DNA from 2 places in the Proteus terrae subsp. cibarius genome. Region 2 is predicted to be linked to the other one. Evidence: predicted binding sites of a transcription regulator. Region 2 holds the regulator's gene; the other holds the start of a gene.

Region 1 (8,828 bases), 1.9 Mb from region 2:
GTTTTCTATTATGGAGAGGATTTATGCTTTATATCTTTGATATGGGTAATGTGATTATTGATATCGATTTTAACCGGGTATTCGCAGTATGGAGTAAACTCAGTGGTGTTCCATTAGCGAACATAAAAAAGAACTTCACCACAGGAGAGATCTTTAAATTACACGAACGCGGTAATATTACAGACATCGAATTTGCAGAAGAAATCAGTTCAGAATTAGAAATGAATTTAAGCTTTGAACAGTTTGCAGAAGGATGGCAAGCTATTTTCGTCGCATTACGCCCTGAAGTCATTGATATAATGAATAAGTTAAGAGAGCAAGGACATCGGGTTGTGGTGTTATCAAATACTAATCGTTTACATCAAAATTACTGGCCTGAACACTATCCTGAAATAGCAGCCTCCGCCGATTTCCTCTATCTATCTCAAGATATCGGTATGAGAAAACCTGATCCTGAAATTTATAAGTATGTTTTACAGTCTGAAGACATTGAAGCACAAGATGCCGTTTTCTTTGATGATGTGAAAGCCAATGTTGATGCAGCTATTGCTGTGGGTATGAAAGGTGTACATGTTATTGATAAACAAACAGTCATTGATTATTTCAAAGATTATGATTTTTCTCTCCCTGTAGAAGAATAATGCTATTGTAAGGATAACAATGGATTGAATTTGTTATCCTTTTTTATTGATTTATTTTGGAGAGAGTATGATCGCGTTAATTCAACGAGTGACACAGGCAAAAGTAGATATTGCTGGTGAAACAGTCGGCGCTATTAATCAAGGTTTGTTGGTTTTATTAGGTGTAGAGAAAGATGACAACGAACAGAAAGCCAAAAGATTATGTGAAAAAGTGTGCGGTTATCGCATATTTAGCGATGAAAACGATAAAATGAACCTAAATGTGCAACAAGCAGGTGGTAGTTTATTAGTCGTCTCTCAATTCACACTGGCAGCAGAAACACAAAAAGGAATGCGCCCTGGTTTTTCGAATGGTGCGCCCCCTGAATTAGCGAAAAACCTCTACCACTACTTTATAGAACAATGTCAGCAACAAGGTTTAGAAACACAAACAGGCCAATTCGCCGCGGATATGCAAATCACACTGACTAATGACGGTCCAGTCACCTTTTGGTTGCAGGTATAACGTCGAACATATAGTGATGTTAAAAGGAGCTCTGATATGTACCATTTGCGAACCCCAAAAACAGAGGCGGAATTTGATGCCTATTATGCTTTTCGCTGGGAAATGCTTCGTAAACCTCTACATCAACCAGAAGGCTCTGAAAAAGACGGTTATGATACCTTTGCTCATCACCAAATGGTTGTCGATGAAACTGGACAACCTGTCGCGATTGGACGGCTTTATATTAATGCGGATAACGAAGGCGCTATCCGCTTTATGGCAGTACGTACCGATGCACAAGGTAAAGGCTTAGGCACTCTTGTCGCTATGGCGCTAGAATCATTGGCTCGCCAAGAAGGTATAAAACGGATCGTGTGTAGTGCAAGAGAAGAGTCTGTAAACTTCTTTGAAAAATTGGGTTATGAAAATTGTGGTCTAGTCACTGGCCCTCAAACCACACCCATTAAGCACTTTTTTATGAAAAAAAGTATTGAGTCTTTAGATGACATTCTTCATCGACCAGATTGGTGTGCTGAATTACAAAAACAGTGGCACCAACATATACCTTTAAGTGAGAAAATGGGATTACGTATTACTCAATATACGGGAACTCGTTTTTATACCACTATCCCAGAAGCGGGAAACCAAAACCCTCATTACACTATTTTTGCAGGAAGCCAATTTTCACTCGCAACATTAACAGGTTGGGGATTGATTTGGCTATTAATGCGAGAGCATAAGCTGCAAGGTGATATTGTGCTGGTGGATGCTCATATTCGTTATCGCAAACCTGTATCAGGACGCCCTGCAGCCGTTGCAGATATGGAAAATTTAAGCGGGGATTTAGGGCGATTAGCGAAGGGCAGTAAGGCCCGCATTAAGCTAGATGTTGATATTTGTGGTGATGAAGGTGTCGGTGCTGTTTTTAGTGGGACTTATATTGTTTTACCTTCACAAAATAAGCAGTGTTAAGCGTGTATTTTGTAATGTATTGAATTTAATCTATTTTTTACCATTCTTACAGACATTTTTGTTATTTTTCTTACGTTAAAGTGTGGGGATAATCAATCTATACTTTGATGCTTATTTTATAGTGTTTCTATCGCTATCCAATTGATGTATATTTCGCAGTTTACGGAGGGAAGCATGGACACCAATTTATCTACTCGTCTTAATAAATATATCAGTGAAAGCGGGATCTGCTCACGCCGTGAGGCTGACCGTTATATTGAGCAAGGACTTGTCCTTATTAATGGCAAACGCGCCAGTATTGGCGACCAAGTATTTGCTGGTGATGAAGTCAAAGTCAATGGTCGATTGATTGAAGCACAGGATAACTCTGAGCTGGTTTTGATTGCACTGAATAAGCCAGTGGGTATTGTCAGTACCACAGATGATGGCGAAAAAGATAATATTGTTGACTATGTTAACCACAGTACTCGTATTTTCCCAATTGGACGTTTAGATAAAGATTCACAAGGATTGATTTTCCTGACCAACCACGGCGATTTAGTGAATAAAATCCTACGTGCAGGTAATGATCACGAAAAAGAGTACCTTGTGACAGTGAATAAGCCGATCACAGATGAGTTTATTCATGGAATGGGTGCTGGTGTTCCTATCATGGGACAAAAAACCAAGAAATGTAAGGTTAAGAAAGAAGCGCCGATGGTGTTTCGTATTACCTTAGTTCAAGGATTAAATCGTCAAATTCGTCGTATGTGTGAATATTTTGGTTATGAAGTCACTAAGCTTGAACGCATTCGTATTATGAATGTGAGTTTATCGGGATTGCCTGTTGGTGAATGGCGTGATTTGACCGATGATGAACTAATTACCTTATTTGAAGCGATTGAAAAATCAACTTCTGAAGCACCACCAAAGCCAAAGCAAAATAAGCCGAAAAAACAAATCAGTAGTAATGCAAAAGCATTGGGTATTCATATTCCTCAAACAAAAACCAAAGAAACGGAAAATAATTCCCGTAAGCGTTTTGTTCAGCCTGGCCGTAAAAAGAAAAAACGTTAAGTTCATTTTTGAAGACGCGATAAAACAAAAAACACCTGAAAGGGTGTTTTTTGTTTGTTCTATTTAAGACAAATTATACATCGATAAGATTAGTCTAAATCAAGTTCATCTAATTTATTTTGGCGACGTTCAAGTACGATCGCTGCAAGTTCAGCATCCATAACTCGTTCAATCAATGCATCGTAGTCTTCTTTAGAAAGGCAATAGAACAGCGGAGTTTTGTTGTCATCACACACAAGCAGTGTGCTGTTATCTTCAAGTGCAGTTAAAGGAGATTGTTGAAACGCATTTAAAGATATTTTTTCAGGGGAAAAATCTTCGTCAGACATGAAAACTCCACAATAAAGAAAAGGGCAATAGCGCATTGTAACGCTTTTTATAAAGGGAGCAATCCGTGCTCCTGCGAAAGATCAATATTATCGGTGATTAATTATTTCGCCATTTTGTATCACTGAGTTGAGTATTTGTTGCTCACCTTTACTTCCAGTTAATGTACCATTAAGTGTTGATTCCACTGGGCTTGAGCGTAAATCACCTTTCAGTTTTAGTGAGAATTGGCCTACTTCGTCAGAGTAGGTTGTTTTGAAACCTAATGTGTAAGGTATTGATAAAGGAACATTGAGTCCATTAGCAATAAGTGAAAATTGGCGCTGTTGGTTAGATTGCACTAAACCGGCTGAACCTCGAACAATGCCATCACCAATAAATGCTGAATATTGCTCAACGATAGCGTTGTCTTGTTGAGTGATGATTTTTAAATCAGGGCGGCGTAATTCAATACGATTTAATGTACCACTATCAGCATTAAATACTGCAGAGCCTTGCCATAATCCCCATTCACCTTCTTTTGCAATCATTAAATTTTGCAATTTTCCTGTTAAGTTAGTGAATTGGAATGGAAATTCTGGCGTGATATCAATCAAAATGGATTGATTGATAGATAACTGTTCGATAGTGATATTTTGAATATTACTCTTATCATCTATTGGTTTAGCTAAAAAAGTGAGCCAATTTTCAGGTAGTGTATATAAAAAGCCCGATAATGTAGCGTCTTGGATCGTGATGCTTTTGTTGTCTTTATTCCAATGGCCAGCAAGTTTAATTAAGCCTTTCTCGTAGCGTAGGCTGAGGCTATCTAGATTGAGTTGATTGTTCTGCTGGTTGAGTTTTGCAATAAGATCAGTGAAGTGTTCATCTTGAAAAACAACATCATTTGTATTGAGTTCACCAGTTGTAAATGAAAGAGCGTTATCCCAACTAAACTGAGAAAATTGCCCATCAAAGCCACTGACTGCCCACTGTTTTCCTTCAGCAGTAAAATCAACAATATTAAGTGCTCTTATACTAATACGAGGATATTCAGAGAGAGACTGAATTAATTCATTAAAGGTTTGCGAGGATTGCCAGCGCAACCCATTCATATAAACCTCATCAAATTTCCATTGATTATCTTGATATTGCCCACTCAAAGATAGTGAGCCATTAAGTAGGCGAGTACCTAATTTCTCTATTTGAATACTATTGGGTTGATATTGCCCAGAGATAATAAAATTACTGAATTCATTATTATTTATCATGCCGTTAGCAATAGAAAATTGGAAATGGCCTGCCCCTATCAAGTCAGTTGATGTTGGGATCCATGGCGTAATACCACCTGTTACTTTCTTGGCATCAAAAGAAAAATTATTTTTTTTACTGTTTAGCGCCATATTTTTAAATTGTAAGATATCGGCACTTAAGGGGATTGAAGGTGTTTTGTCTGCAAACTCAATATTGCCATTTTCTAATGTAATTTTTTGCAGATGAGAAGGCGTGGTAAAAAATTGCCAATTAAATCGAATTTGTGCTGATTTTGCCGATACAGTGGCTTTGTCTTGTTTAGGATTAACGAGGAGATCATGAACAATGACTTGCTCAGGTTGCATAAGATCATGCTCAATACCTGAGAAGCGAATATCATAGTCAGTGTATTGTGTCAGCCATTCACTGGTTTTCTGCGCGCCCCACTGAGTCTGAATAAAAGCGTAAATTATAATAATAAATAAAATAACGATAAGTATCAGAGATACCAAACTTTTCATCAGCCAGCGCATAATCCTTCTCCCGTTTTATACTCCATCAAAACATTATACAGTTATGCCTGAAAACTAGGCGATGCTCAAGTATTCATCGGATAAATCAAAGAGATTCAACTTGTTTGTTTGTAGTGTCCATATGACAAGCATTAAAAAAGCGCTATTTTCATAATCAAAAATAGCGCTTTACTCGTTTATTGCTAATTAATAATTATTTTTCTGGTGGGAAAATCAGATTTAAAATAATGGCCGTTAAACCGCCCGCAGCAATACCTGATGACAGCAATGTTTTTAGCCAATCAGGGGCAAACTGTAATATTTGAGGCTGTTGCGAAACGCCTAACCCTACCGCAAGTGAAATAGCAAGGATCATGATGGCTCGGCGGTTTAATGCTTCTTTAGAAACAATACGTACGCCGGATGCAGCTATTGTACCGAACATCACTAATGTGGCGCCGCCTAATACTGGCTCAGGAATTCTCTGTACAAATTCAGCAACGAATGGAAATAAACCCAAGATAACAAGCATTGCTGCAACAACATAACCTACGTAGCGACTGGCAACACCCGTTAATTGGATCACACCATTATTTTGGCCAAAACAAGAGTTTGGGAAGGTATTGAAAAATGCTGAAACCATGGAGTTAATTCCATTAGCTAATACACCTCCTTTAATGCGCTTCATATACAAAGGACCACTGACGGGTTGCTCTGAAACATCAGAAGTTGCCGTGATATCACCAATGGTTTCTAGTGAAGTGATCATAAACACTAGCATTAAAGGAATAAGTAAATGCCAATCAAATGATAGGCCATAATAAAATGGTTCAGGGATCGTCATCAGCGGTGTTTCTTGATGTTCTGCGGGGGTAGGTAACATATCTAAAGCCCAAGCAAGAACATAACCTACAGCCATTGCAATAACTAAAGAAGCTACTCGTAAGTAAGGATTTTTTTGTCGATTAAGTAAAATAATAACGATAAGAACAGAGCCTGCTAATAACAAGTTTTGTGGTGAACCAAAGGTATTATTCTCGATGGCTGCATAACCACCACCAATAGAGGTTAATCCAACTTGAATTAAAGAGAGGCCGATTATCATCACCACGACACCTGAAACTAACGGCGTAATGATACGTCTTGCCAAGTGAAGTACACGAGAAAGAATAATCTCGGTTAATGAGGCAACCATTAGAGTACCAAAAAGGGCTGCCATCATTGTCGGAATATCTGCACCACCATTTTTAAGTGCTAATCCCCCCATAATAAGTGGAGCAACAAAGTTAAAGCTTGTTCCTTGAATTGATAACAATCCTGAACCTATTGGTCCCCAAGCTCGAATTTGAATAAGAGAGGCAATGCCTGATGCAAATAAAGACATGCTGATAATGCGTTGAGTATCGTGTGCAGGTAATCCTAATGCTTGGCAAATGAGGATCGCGGGCGTGATAACCGCGACAAACATAGCTAAAAGATGCTGGCAAGCAGCAAAAAGTGTTTGTGGTAATGGCGGTTTCTCTTCTAAAGCAAAAAGAAGTTCGCTATTTTTTTTAATTGAAACGTCACTATTTTTAGGCAATTTTTGATTTTCTGAAGTAACCATGGTGTGAATTTCTTATTCGGCAAAAACGGTATTTTAATGATCTACGCCACAAAAGCAATCGTTTGCGTAAAAATGATGTTATCAAAATGCATAAGAGGTGCTCACATTTTTATATGTTTTAACTTGTGTTTGTCTCCGTTTTTTTTTCTAATCGGGGATACCTGCTTTTGGCGTTGTTTATGGATGAACTTAGCGTCGTAGTATTTTTATATAAAATTAACAAATAAGACGGGGTACATAAATGTATCATCTTGATGTTTATGGCACGCTGGTTGCGGCCACTTTGGTTCTCTTGATCGGACGTAAGTTAGTGAAATCTGTTCCTTTTTTAGAACGGTACACGATCCCAGAACCTGTTGCAGGTGGGCTACTTGTTGCAGTTCTTCTATTAGCATTCAAATCTTTTATGGACTGGGAAGTGAGTTTTGATCTATCACTTAAAGATCCGTTAATGTTAGCCTTCTTTGCAACAATCGGGTTAAACGCAAATCTCGCGAGCTTAAAGGCCGGAGGAAAAGCGCTTTTTATTTTCGTCTTTGTCGTTGTTGGGTTGTTGTTAGTGCAAAATACCGTTGGTATCGCGCTAGCAAAAATGTTAGGTCTTGATCCATTAATGGGATTACTGGCAGGCTCGATTACATTATCGGGTGGTCATGGTACAGGAGCGGCTTGGGGTAAAACGTTCGTTGAAAATTATGGCTTCATGAGTGCATCTGAAGTGGCAATGGCGTGTGCAACCTTTGGTTTAGTTTTGGGAGGATTGATTGGTGGCCCTGTTGCGCGCTACTTAATTAAAAATATTCCAACGCCAGGATTAGGCGCTGACGACCATGAAATGCCAACAGCGTTTGAGAAGCCCACTACAGGCAGAATGATCACGTCAATGGTCTTGTTAGAAACCATTGCGATGATCGCGATTTGTTTAATGGCGGGTACATTCCTTTCTCAATTATTAGAAGGTACTGCATTCTCATTACCGACCTTTGTGTGTGTTCTATTTATTGGTGTTATTTTAAGTAATAGCCTTTCAATGCTTGGGTTCTATCGAGTTTTTGATAGAGCGGTGTCAGTCTTAGGTAACGTGAGTTTATCGTTATTCTTAGCGATGGCATTAATGAGCTTAAAATTATGGGAGCTTGCGTCGCTGGCGATACCAATGCTGGTTATCCTTGGTGTTCAAGCAGGTGTAATGGCACTGTATGCAATTTTTGTGACTTTCCGTGTCATGGGTAAAAACTACGATGCCGCGATTTTAGCAGCGGGTCACTGTGGTTTTGGTTTAGGTGCTACGCCAACTGCGATTGCGAATATGCAAGCTGTAACAGACCGTTTTGGGCCGTCTCATCTTGCGTTCTTGGTCGTACCTATGGTCGGTGCATTCTTCATTGATATTGTGAATGCAATAGTGATTAAACTGTATCTGATGCTACCGTTTTTTACACCTATAGTTGCAGGGTAGTTTAGCTACTATAAATTGAAATAGTTTCAAAAACGTTAAAGAGCACCTCAATGTTGAATATCGACATTGAGGTGTTTTCCTATGGAGTACTTAACGTATTAATATTTCGAAATTAATTTAAAGCGAGTTTGAATGCACGCTAAGTCATGCAAAAGAGTAATCTTAAGCTTGGCTATATTGTGTCTTGGCAGGTAGCCAGCGTTCGATTAAGGCTTGAGAATGCTTAGGATAGTGCTGATGTAGGTAACGCGCGATGCGTTGTACTTCAGGAATAAGTCCTTGGTCACGTAATAAATCAGCGACCTTAAATTGTGCATTACCTGTTTGTTTAGTACCTAAAAGCTCACCGGGACCACGAATTTCGAGATCTTTTTGCGCAATGACAAAACCATCATTGCTATCCCTTAATACCTGCAATCGCAAACGCGCTGTTTGAGTGAGTGGTGTTTTATACAACAAGACACAATGAGAGGCGATAGCACCTCGACCTACACGTCCACGTAATTGGTGTAATTGTGCTAGCCCTAACCGTTCTGGG
Region 2 (8,828 bases):
CAATTTTTGTCTTTTTCATGGCAGTCTATTTAATGGTTGTATTGTAATGGATGAATAAGGATTAATGTCGCTGTTTTCTATTAACAGTATCAACGGTGCAAAACAGGGTGTACAAACTCATCTCTAATGGATAAGTTGCGCAACATGTTAATGGTTCAGCAACATCATAAAAATCTTGTCACTATTTTGTATCAAAGGTTGGCAGACATCTTACATTATAGTCTATCATGATTCATTTGTTCTGTTTTCTAAAGATGCCCGTAAATCAATACGCTGAAACCTTTCAACAAAATTATGTTTCGTATTATAGAGGTTAATTTCTATGAAGAAAATCGAAAAAAGGTAAATTTAAGTGATGTGATCAAAATACGGCGCTGATTGCTTGTTTTTTAAACACCTTGTTGCGCAATAAAATATTGCAAGCTAAATTAATTATTTTGTAGGGTAGGTAAGATGAGTAAAAATAAGAAAATAGAGAAAGAGAAATGGTGCGTCCAAGTGGACTCGAACCACCGACCCCCACCATGTCAAGGTGGTGCTCTAACCAACTGAGCTATGGACGCACTGTATTGAGATGTTGTCGAAAAAATAAATGGTGCGTCCAAGTGGACTCGAACCACCGACCCCCACCATGTCAAGGTGGTGCTCTAACCAACTGAGCTATGGACGCATTATCTATTGGGTGACAACGGGGACGAATATTAACGAGATGATTCGATTCTGGCAAGAGGAAAAACACAAATTTATATTCAACTGCTCGTATTTAAAGCTATTTGTTGATATTTGTGTCATTCCTTTGCCTAAATAACCGTTTTTGTTTAACGCTCTGAGCGTAATAATACCACTTCATCAGGTTGGCGTTGGATCCACCAAATACGAGAACCCATCATAATTGCTGAGGCAGTTAAACCTAAAATAAAGCCAATCCAAAAACCAGCAGGTCCCATCGCTTCAACAAAATAATTAGTACGCCCCAATATATAACCAGAAGGTAGCCCAATTACCCAGTAGGCAATAAAGGTAATAAAGAATATAGAACGAGTATCTTTATAACCCCGCAATACACCTGAGCCAATAACTTGCACAGAATCTGATAACTGATAAAGCGCAGCGAATAACATAAGATGAGAAGCTAATGTCACTACTTCAATATTATCGTTATACATTAACGCGATTTTTTCTCTGAAGATGATAGAGAAAATAGCGGTACAACTTGCCAACATTAGTCCAACAGCAAGCGCTGTAATGGCTGAAGTACGCGCTTGCTCTGTAGAGCGTTGCCCTAAGTTATGGCCGACACGGATGGTTGCTGCTATCCCCAATGAAAGAGGGAACATAAACATCAGTGAGCTAAAGTTAAGTGCTATCTGATGACTGGCAACCGCAGTAACGCCTAAAGGTGAAACTAATAACGCAACAACGGCAAATAGAGTTACTTCAAAGAATAAGGCTAAGCCAACAGGTAATCCTAAAAACGTAATACGTTTTATTGTGTGGAAATCAGGGCTTACTAAACGTTTCTGTGGCATAACGTCACGTTGTGTTGGCGCTCGACGCACGTAATAACGCATCATTAAGAACATTGCCCAGAAAACGGAGGCCGTTGCAACACCACAACCAATTCCTCCTAATTGTGGGGCACCAAATTTACCGTAAATAAAGGCGTAGTTAACAGGGATATTAATTAACAAGCCAATAAAACCAATTATCATGCCGGGTTTCGTTTTAGATAATCCCTCACATTGGCTTCTCAATACCTGATAGTAAAGGCAACCTGGTGCCCCCCACATAATGGCATGAATAAATCCAATGGCTTTTTCGGCTAATTCGGGTTCTATATCATGTTGCGCTTCAATAATAAAACGGCTGTTATAAAGAACAGCAATTACCATGATTGATAAAAAAGTAGCGAGCCAAAAACCTTGCTGTGTACGATTAGCAATATGTTTTCGTTGTCCTGAACCATTTAATTGTGCAACGATTGGGGTTAATGCCATTAATATGCCTTGGCCTAATAAAATCGTTGGTAACCAAATAGACGTACCTACTGCCACCGCCGACATTTCTGTGGCATTTACAGCACCCGCCATGACAGTATCAACGACACCCATTGCTGTCTGGGAAAATTGCGCGATGATAACGGGGATACCGAGAGCAAGTAAGCTACGCGCTTCTCTTATGTACTTCTGCACGCATACACCTTTATTTATTATAAGAAAACGAAAGGAAAGGAAGAGAACAAACGTCGTATTGTTAAAATGACGTAAAGAGATCCTCAAGACCGCTTATTCTAATGATAAAAGTTTAATAAGCAACGAAAGAAGTTTAGCTTTTCAAACACAGGATTTTGATAATTTATTAGGTGTTTTTACGTTATATTTAACGGCAATCATCGACAAGGAATAAATACGATAATTGTTCCTTTGTATTAATACGAGCTATGTTATCCTTTATAGCATAAGCCTAAATTGAGTTTACCAGTTTATCGATCCAAGGAGATGTAAGATGTTTACAGGTATTGTTCAGGGAAAAGGGCGGGTTATTGCTATCGAAGATAAAGGCGATTTTCGTACCCATATCATTGAATTACCCAAAGAGTTAGTCGGCAATTTAGAAACAGGTGCTTCTGTTGCAAATAATGGTTGCTGTTTAACGGTCACTAAAATTGAAGATACACATATTAGTTTTGATTTAGTGAAAGAGACATTACGTTTAACTAACCTTGGTGAATTAAAAGTTGGCTCTGAAGTGAATATTGAACGTGCAGCTAAGTATGGTGATGAAATTGGTGGCCATGTTATGTCTGGTCATATTGTAACAACTGCTGAAGTTGCCAAAATTATTACATCAGAAAATAATTTACAAATTTGGTTTCGCATCTTTGATAAAGCATTAATGAAGTACATTTTACACAAAGGTTTTATTGGTATTGATGGAATAAGCCTAACTGTGGGAGATGTGGTTAATAACCGTTTTTGTGTACATTTAATTCCTGAAACGCGTGATAGAACAACATTAGGTCGCAAACGTCTTGGTGATAAAGTCAATATTGAACTTGATCCTCAAACCCAAGCGATTGTCGATACAGTAGAGCGCGTTATGGCGCAACAAGCACAGCAGCAAGCTTTATTAGCAACACAACAAATTGAAAATGAAGAACAAGCTTCACATAATTAATGTTGTTGCTCTTAAAACAGAACTAAAGAAAAAGCCAGTTTGATTGATAAACTGGCTTTTCTCTTTTTATAAAAAGAATAATTAGCGAGGGATTTGTAAACCGCCAATATGACCTTTAGGGCTTAGTACGATTTGCCATAGCTGAATATCTCTGGCACGAAATGCACCCGCACAGGCATTAAGATAATAGCTAAACATACGTTTAAAACGCGGTGTATAATTAGACTGAATATCTGGCCAACAGGCTAAAAAACGCTGATACCATGCCATTAATGTTTTATCGTAGTCAGCACCAAAGTTATGCCAATCTTCCATCACAAATTTGCTGTCCATTGCGTGAGCAATTTTTTGAATAGATGGTAAGCATCCATTAGGAAATATATATTTGCTTATCCAACTATCTACATTCACTTTATCGCGGTTAGAGCCAATGGTGTGCAATAAAAACAGACCTTCTTCCTTTAAATTACGACGAACCACATCAAAATAAGTGGCATAATTTTTGGGCCCTACGTGCTCAAACATACCCACTGAAACTATACGATCAAACTTTTCATGTAAATCGCGATAATCTTCTAAAATAATATTTACATCAAGTCCTTGGCATCGAGCTTGTGCCAATTTTTTCTGTTCACCAGAAATGGTGACTCCCGTTACAGAAACACCAAAATGTTTGGCTGCATAGCCTGCAAGTCCACCCCAACCACAGCCAATGTCTAATAAGGTCATTCCTGGTTTTAAATCTAATTTTCGGCAAATTAAATCTAATTTATGTTCTTGAGCTTGAGTTAAATTATCTGCGTTTTTCCAGTAACCACAGGAATATTGCATATTAGGATCGAGCATGGCTGTAAATAAATCATTACCAAGATCGTAATGCTCTTTACCTACCATCCATGCGCGTTTTTGAGTTTGTAGATTAAAAAGGCGGGCTGTCGCAATCTTAACAATATCACGTAGATTTTGTGGGAGCTTATTTTCAAGGCCAGCACGTAAAACTTTATGAAAGAATATATCCAGTCGCTCACAATCCCACCAACCATCCATATAGCTTTCACCGAGACCTAATGAGCCTTGTTGCAATACTCTTTTATAAAAATTTTGATTATGAACCTGAATGTCATAAGGTTCTGAACCATTAACTCGAATATCAGCGTGAGTTAGTAGCTCTGTAGCAATCCTTTCATAAGGATCATTGGAGGTCTTTCGGCCTTCTTCTACACAAGATGTACTCATATACTCTCCGGCGTAAACTAAGCGGGTTTTGAGACATAAGCTAAGAAAGAGTGTGTACAGATTGACAGTATTAAAATGGTATCGTGTTCAATATGGGTTGAACGAATAGAATTAATAAGACAACTAATCTGACATAATCAGCTAATAATCTGCTTAATGCCTCAAAATCCGAAAGAAAAATAGATAAAACGCTATTACAGCGTATAGGTAAGTATAGAGACGTAGAATGTTTTTCTCTAGAAAAGAAAAAGGCTATTTTTTATAAAACAGCCTTTTTAAGATAATTCTTAAAAGAATAAACGTGATTATTCTGCGGTTTGAACTGTGTGTTTGGTAACAGATTTATTACGCTGAATAAAGTAGCCAACTGCCATTGGAATTGCTGTTAACGCCATAATTGCTGTGGTGTTAATCAGAGGTTGTTGGCTAATAAATGCAGATACGATAAAACTTGCTAAGCTACAAAGACCCAGTTGAAGCGCATTTTGTAACGCAGCTGCTTTACCACTAATTTCAGGATAAGCAGATAAAGCATTAGATACTGCGATTGGATAAGATGCACCATTCATTGCAGCCATAATACAGAACGGAATTAAAATAGTTGTCAATGTTGGTTCCGTAAATTTAGCAACAAGGTATAAGGCAGTCATACTGACAGCATAACCAATTAATAACAGTGGTAGCAGTGTTTTACCTGTCATTTTTGACAGTAAAATACGACAACCATAACCACCGACCATAAAGGCAATAGTTTGTGGAATATAACTTAAACCGATATCCTGTGGAGAGTAGCCCATCTTTTCAAGAATGATTGGTGAGCCTGCTAACCAAGCAAAGAAACCTGCACTACAAGAAGCGTAAACTAATACGTTACCTGTGTAGAGAGGGGATTTTAGTAAAGTTATAAATGATGCAGAAGATTGGTTTGCATCTGTAATTGATTTTTGTTTAATGTTTTTTAGCATTAGTGTCGGTAACATGAGAACTAACGTTACGGCCATTAACAGCATAAAAATCATACGCCAGCCACCGTGATTTAATAATGAAGCACCAATTAAAGGAGCAAGTGCTGGTGATAATGCAACCAGTGGCATAATTAAAGCAAAAACGTGCTGAGCGCGAGATTCATCAAAACGGTCGATGACAAGAGCTTGCCAAATAACAGCAGCAGAGCAGACGCCGAAAGCTTGTAGGAAGCGCATAGCAAGTAAGCCAGTTGCACTTTCAACCCACAGCATACCAAGGCAGCCTAAAGAGAAAAGGCTTAAACCAATAAGAAGAATAGGTTTACGACCGACTTTGTCAGAAAGTGGTCCCCAAAGTAACTGAGCAACAGCAAAGCCAAATAAAAAGATACTTAAGCTATTACTAATAGCACCTTCGCTGATAGAGAGCTCACGTTGCATCATACCAAATGCAGGTAAGTACATATCAATAGCTAAGTAACCTAGCATACTTAAACCGGCTAGGTACACCATAAAGCTCATAGGTGTTTTTGATTGTGTGGATGTTTTAGAATTCATTTTATTTTCTATGCTATGTGATGTAGAACATTTTATATATTGTAACTAAGACCTATTTTACTTGTGAAACGGGAATATTTGGTTAATGCTGTGAAAAATTTTCAAAGGAATAAACTCTATGTGGTCAGAATACTCTTTAGAAGTTGTTGATGCAGTCGCAAGAACAGGAAGTTTTAGCTCGGCTGCTCAAGAATTGCACAGAGTGCCATCTGCCGTTAGTTACACTGTTCGGCAATTAGAGGAATGGCTTGCCGTTCCTTTGTTTGAGCGCCGTCATCGTGATGTGGAATTAACCGACGCAGGTAAAATTTTCATCAAAGAAGCACGGTCTGTTATCAAAAAAATGAATGACACTCGGCACCTTTGTCAACAGGTTTCTAATGGATGGCGCGGTCAATTTAGTATAGCAGTTGATGGCATAGTTAAACCTGAAAGAACACAACAACTTATTCTCGACTTCTACCGCCATTTTCCGGATATAGAACTGTATGTCTACCCTGAAGTGTTTAATGGCGTATGGGACTCCTTAGTTAATGGTCGTGTTGATTTAGCCATTGGTGCAACAAGAGCCTCACCAATCGGTGAACGTTATAGTTTTAGAGATATGGGATTTATGCCTTGGCGCTGTGTTTGCCATGTTGATCACCCTTTAGTGAAAGCACAACATCCACTAACGGATGATGAAATGCGACCTTATCCAAGTTTATGTTTAGAGGATACCTCGCGCAGTTTACCAAAACGTGATACATGGGCACTCAATAATCAGCGTAGAATGGTTGTTCCGACATGGGATATGGGGCTTGAGTGCTTGTTAGCGGGATTATGCGTTGGAATGGTGCCTTGGCACCGTGCTGAACCTTTAATTGAACAAGGTAAGTTGGTAACTTTGCAACTGGCACAACCATTGCCAGACAGCCCATGCTGCCTGACGTGGGTCGATAAAAGTGAATCACCTGCTTTGACATGGTTGTTAGATTATCTTGGAGATAGCCAAACCTTAAATGAGGAATGGCTTCGCTAGAAATCAGGTAGCTAAATAAATATGAATTAACGACGGTAGTCGATAAAAGGACCGTCAGCAACTGAACGGCGCTCAACTAATCGTGGATGAACTTCGATTGTTTGGGCGTCTTCGCGTTTATTGACGATACGATCAAGCAACATCGATAATGCCATTTGACCTAGACGTTCTTTTGGCTGGTGGACGGTTGTTAGTGCGGGTGTAAAATAGCGTGCATTTCGAATATTGTCATAGCCAACAATAGAAATATCTAAAGGAACACGCAGGCCAAGTTCATCCGCAGCACAAATTGCACCCATCGCCATCACATCACCACCACAAAAGACAGCAGTCGGTCGATGTTTTTGGTTTAGCATTTGGTACATAGCTTTATAGCCAGATTCTGGCTCAAAGTCGCCTTGTACAATCCATTCGTCTTTGACTGTGATTTTGGCTTCTTCCATGGCTTTTAAGAAACCTTGTAAGCGGCCACCACCTGTATTACGTTCTAATGGGCCTGGGATAATACCAATATCACGATGACCTCGCTCAATAAGGTAACGACCCGCAATATAACCACCATGGAAAGCGTTATCGATAATGGTATCTGTAAAGTCGCCACGCGCTTTACCCCAATCCATGACAACCATTGGAATATTGCGATAGCCCTCTAAAAGAGTAAGAAGGTGATCGGGATATTCAGAACACATGACTAATAATCCATCAACACGTTTTTGTGCCAGCATCGCTAAATAGGCTTTTTGTTTATCGAGGTTATTATGTGAATTACATAAAATCAGTGTGTACCCTTTGCTGTAACAACTATTTTCAACAGCTTCAATCACTTCAGCAAAGTAAGGAGCTTCACTGGACGTGGCTAACAGGCCAATAGATTTGGTGTGATTGACTTTTAAACTACGCGCAACGGCACTAGGTGAATAATTTAATTCTTTTATAGCGGCCCAAACTGCTGCCCGTGTGTTCTCAGCAACAAAACGTGTTTTGTTGATCACATGAGAAACAGTCGTGGTTGATACGCCTGCGCGTTTTGCCACGTCTTTTATTGTTGCCATGGTGTGGAAAACTCCTGACCTTCATTGGTCTCTTTTATCTAATTTTATGGTTTAACTGCCAGTATAGTCATACATAGGGCAAACACTGGCAATAATTTAGCGATTAGCTGTGAATTTTGTATGATCTAGCTCAAAAGTGAAAGTATTAATCAATGTTATAAATTGTGCACTGGTCGCTATTTTAGCAAATTTTGATATGTGATAATAATTAACCATGACAAGGTTATGGTTAAAAATGTGTATTATAATCATTTTGAGGGAGAAATAGATGGATACGGATCTGAAATTTGGTTTGAGTACAGCAGTAGCAGCGCTTGTTATGATTGTTTTATTTTCGACTATGTTGTTCTAATCACTGCTTTATAGAATATTCGATCAATTTAAATAATAGATTATCGAATATCTGAATATAACAAAGGGCTCAAGGCCCTTTGTTATTTTGTCACCAAAAATGAATCTCAATCACTCACCTTTGATTATCAAGCTCAATTAAGCCAGGTTAGCTTCAACAAATGACCAGTTAACCAGTGCCCAGAACTCTTCTAAATATTTAACACGTGCATTACGGTAGTCGATGTAGTAAGCATGTTCCCATACGTCTACTGTTAACAGTGGTTTGTCTGCCCCTGAAACTGGAGTTGCAGCATTAGAGGTGTTAACAATTGCAACTGAACCGTCAGCTTTTTTAACTAACCAAGTCCAACCTGAACCGAAGTTTTTAGCTGCAGCATCATTGAATTGCTTTTTGAACTCTTCAAAAGAGCCAAATGCTTTGTTGATAGCATCAGCAATTTTACCTGTTGGTGCGCCACCTGCATT

What was found. The regulator PurR, encoded in region 2, represses purine synthesis genes. The targets are predictions, from matches to a motif close to CANGCAAACGTTTGCNTG.
Region 1: a site for PurR is predicted at 6,883-6,900, ahead of gltS (sodium/glutamate symporter). Genes of this name have one in related genera too.

The regions. Positions count from the first base shown of each region.
Region 1 is NZ_CP047349.1:3,677,314-3,686,141, reverse strand. Features, by position in the region: gene yihX (glucose-1-phosphatase) at 24-641, shown strand; gene dtd (D-aminoacyl-tRNA deacylase) at 709-1,146, shown strand; gene fabY (fatty acid biosynthesis protein FabY) at 1,183-2,097, shown strand; gene rluF (23S rRNA pseudouridine(2604) synthase RluF) at 2,272-3,153, shown strand; gene GTH25_RS16870 (hypothetical protein) at 3,243-3,482, opposite strand; gene GTH25_RS16865 (AsmA family protein) at 3,570-5,246, opposite strand; gene GTH25_RS16860 (uracil-xanthine permease family protein) at 5,440-6,831, opposite strand; gene gltS (sodium/glutamate symporter) at 7,073-8,290, shown strand; gene recG (ATP-dependent DNA helicase RecG) at 8,453-8,828, opposite strand, start outside.
Region 2 is NZ_CP047349.1:1,647,791-1,656,618, forward strand. Features, by position in the region: gene pykF (pyruvate kinase PykF) at 1-19, opposite strand, end outside; tRNA gene GTH25_RS07705 (tRNA-Val) at 487-563, opposite strand; tRNA gene GTH25_RS07710 (tRNA-Val) at 594-670, opposite strand; gene GTH25_RS07715 (MATE family efflux transporter) at 819-2,192, opposite strand; gene GTH25_RS07720 (riboflavin synthase subunit alpha) at 2,506-3,177, shown strand; gene cfa (cyclopropane fatty acyl phospholipid synthase) at 3,259-4,413, opposite strand; gene punC (purine nucleoside transporter PunC) at 4,719-5,936, opposite strand; gene punR (DNA-binding transcriptional activator PunR) at 6,055-6,957, shown strand; gene purR (HTH-type transcriptional repressor PurR) at 6,984-8,009, opposite strand; gene cydH (cytochrome bd-I oxidase subunit CydH) at 8,278-8,361, shown strand; gene sodB (superoxide dismutase [Fe]) at 8,499-8,828, opposite strand, start outside.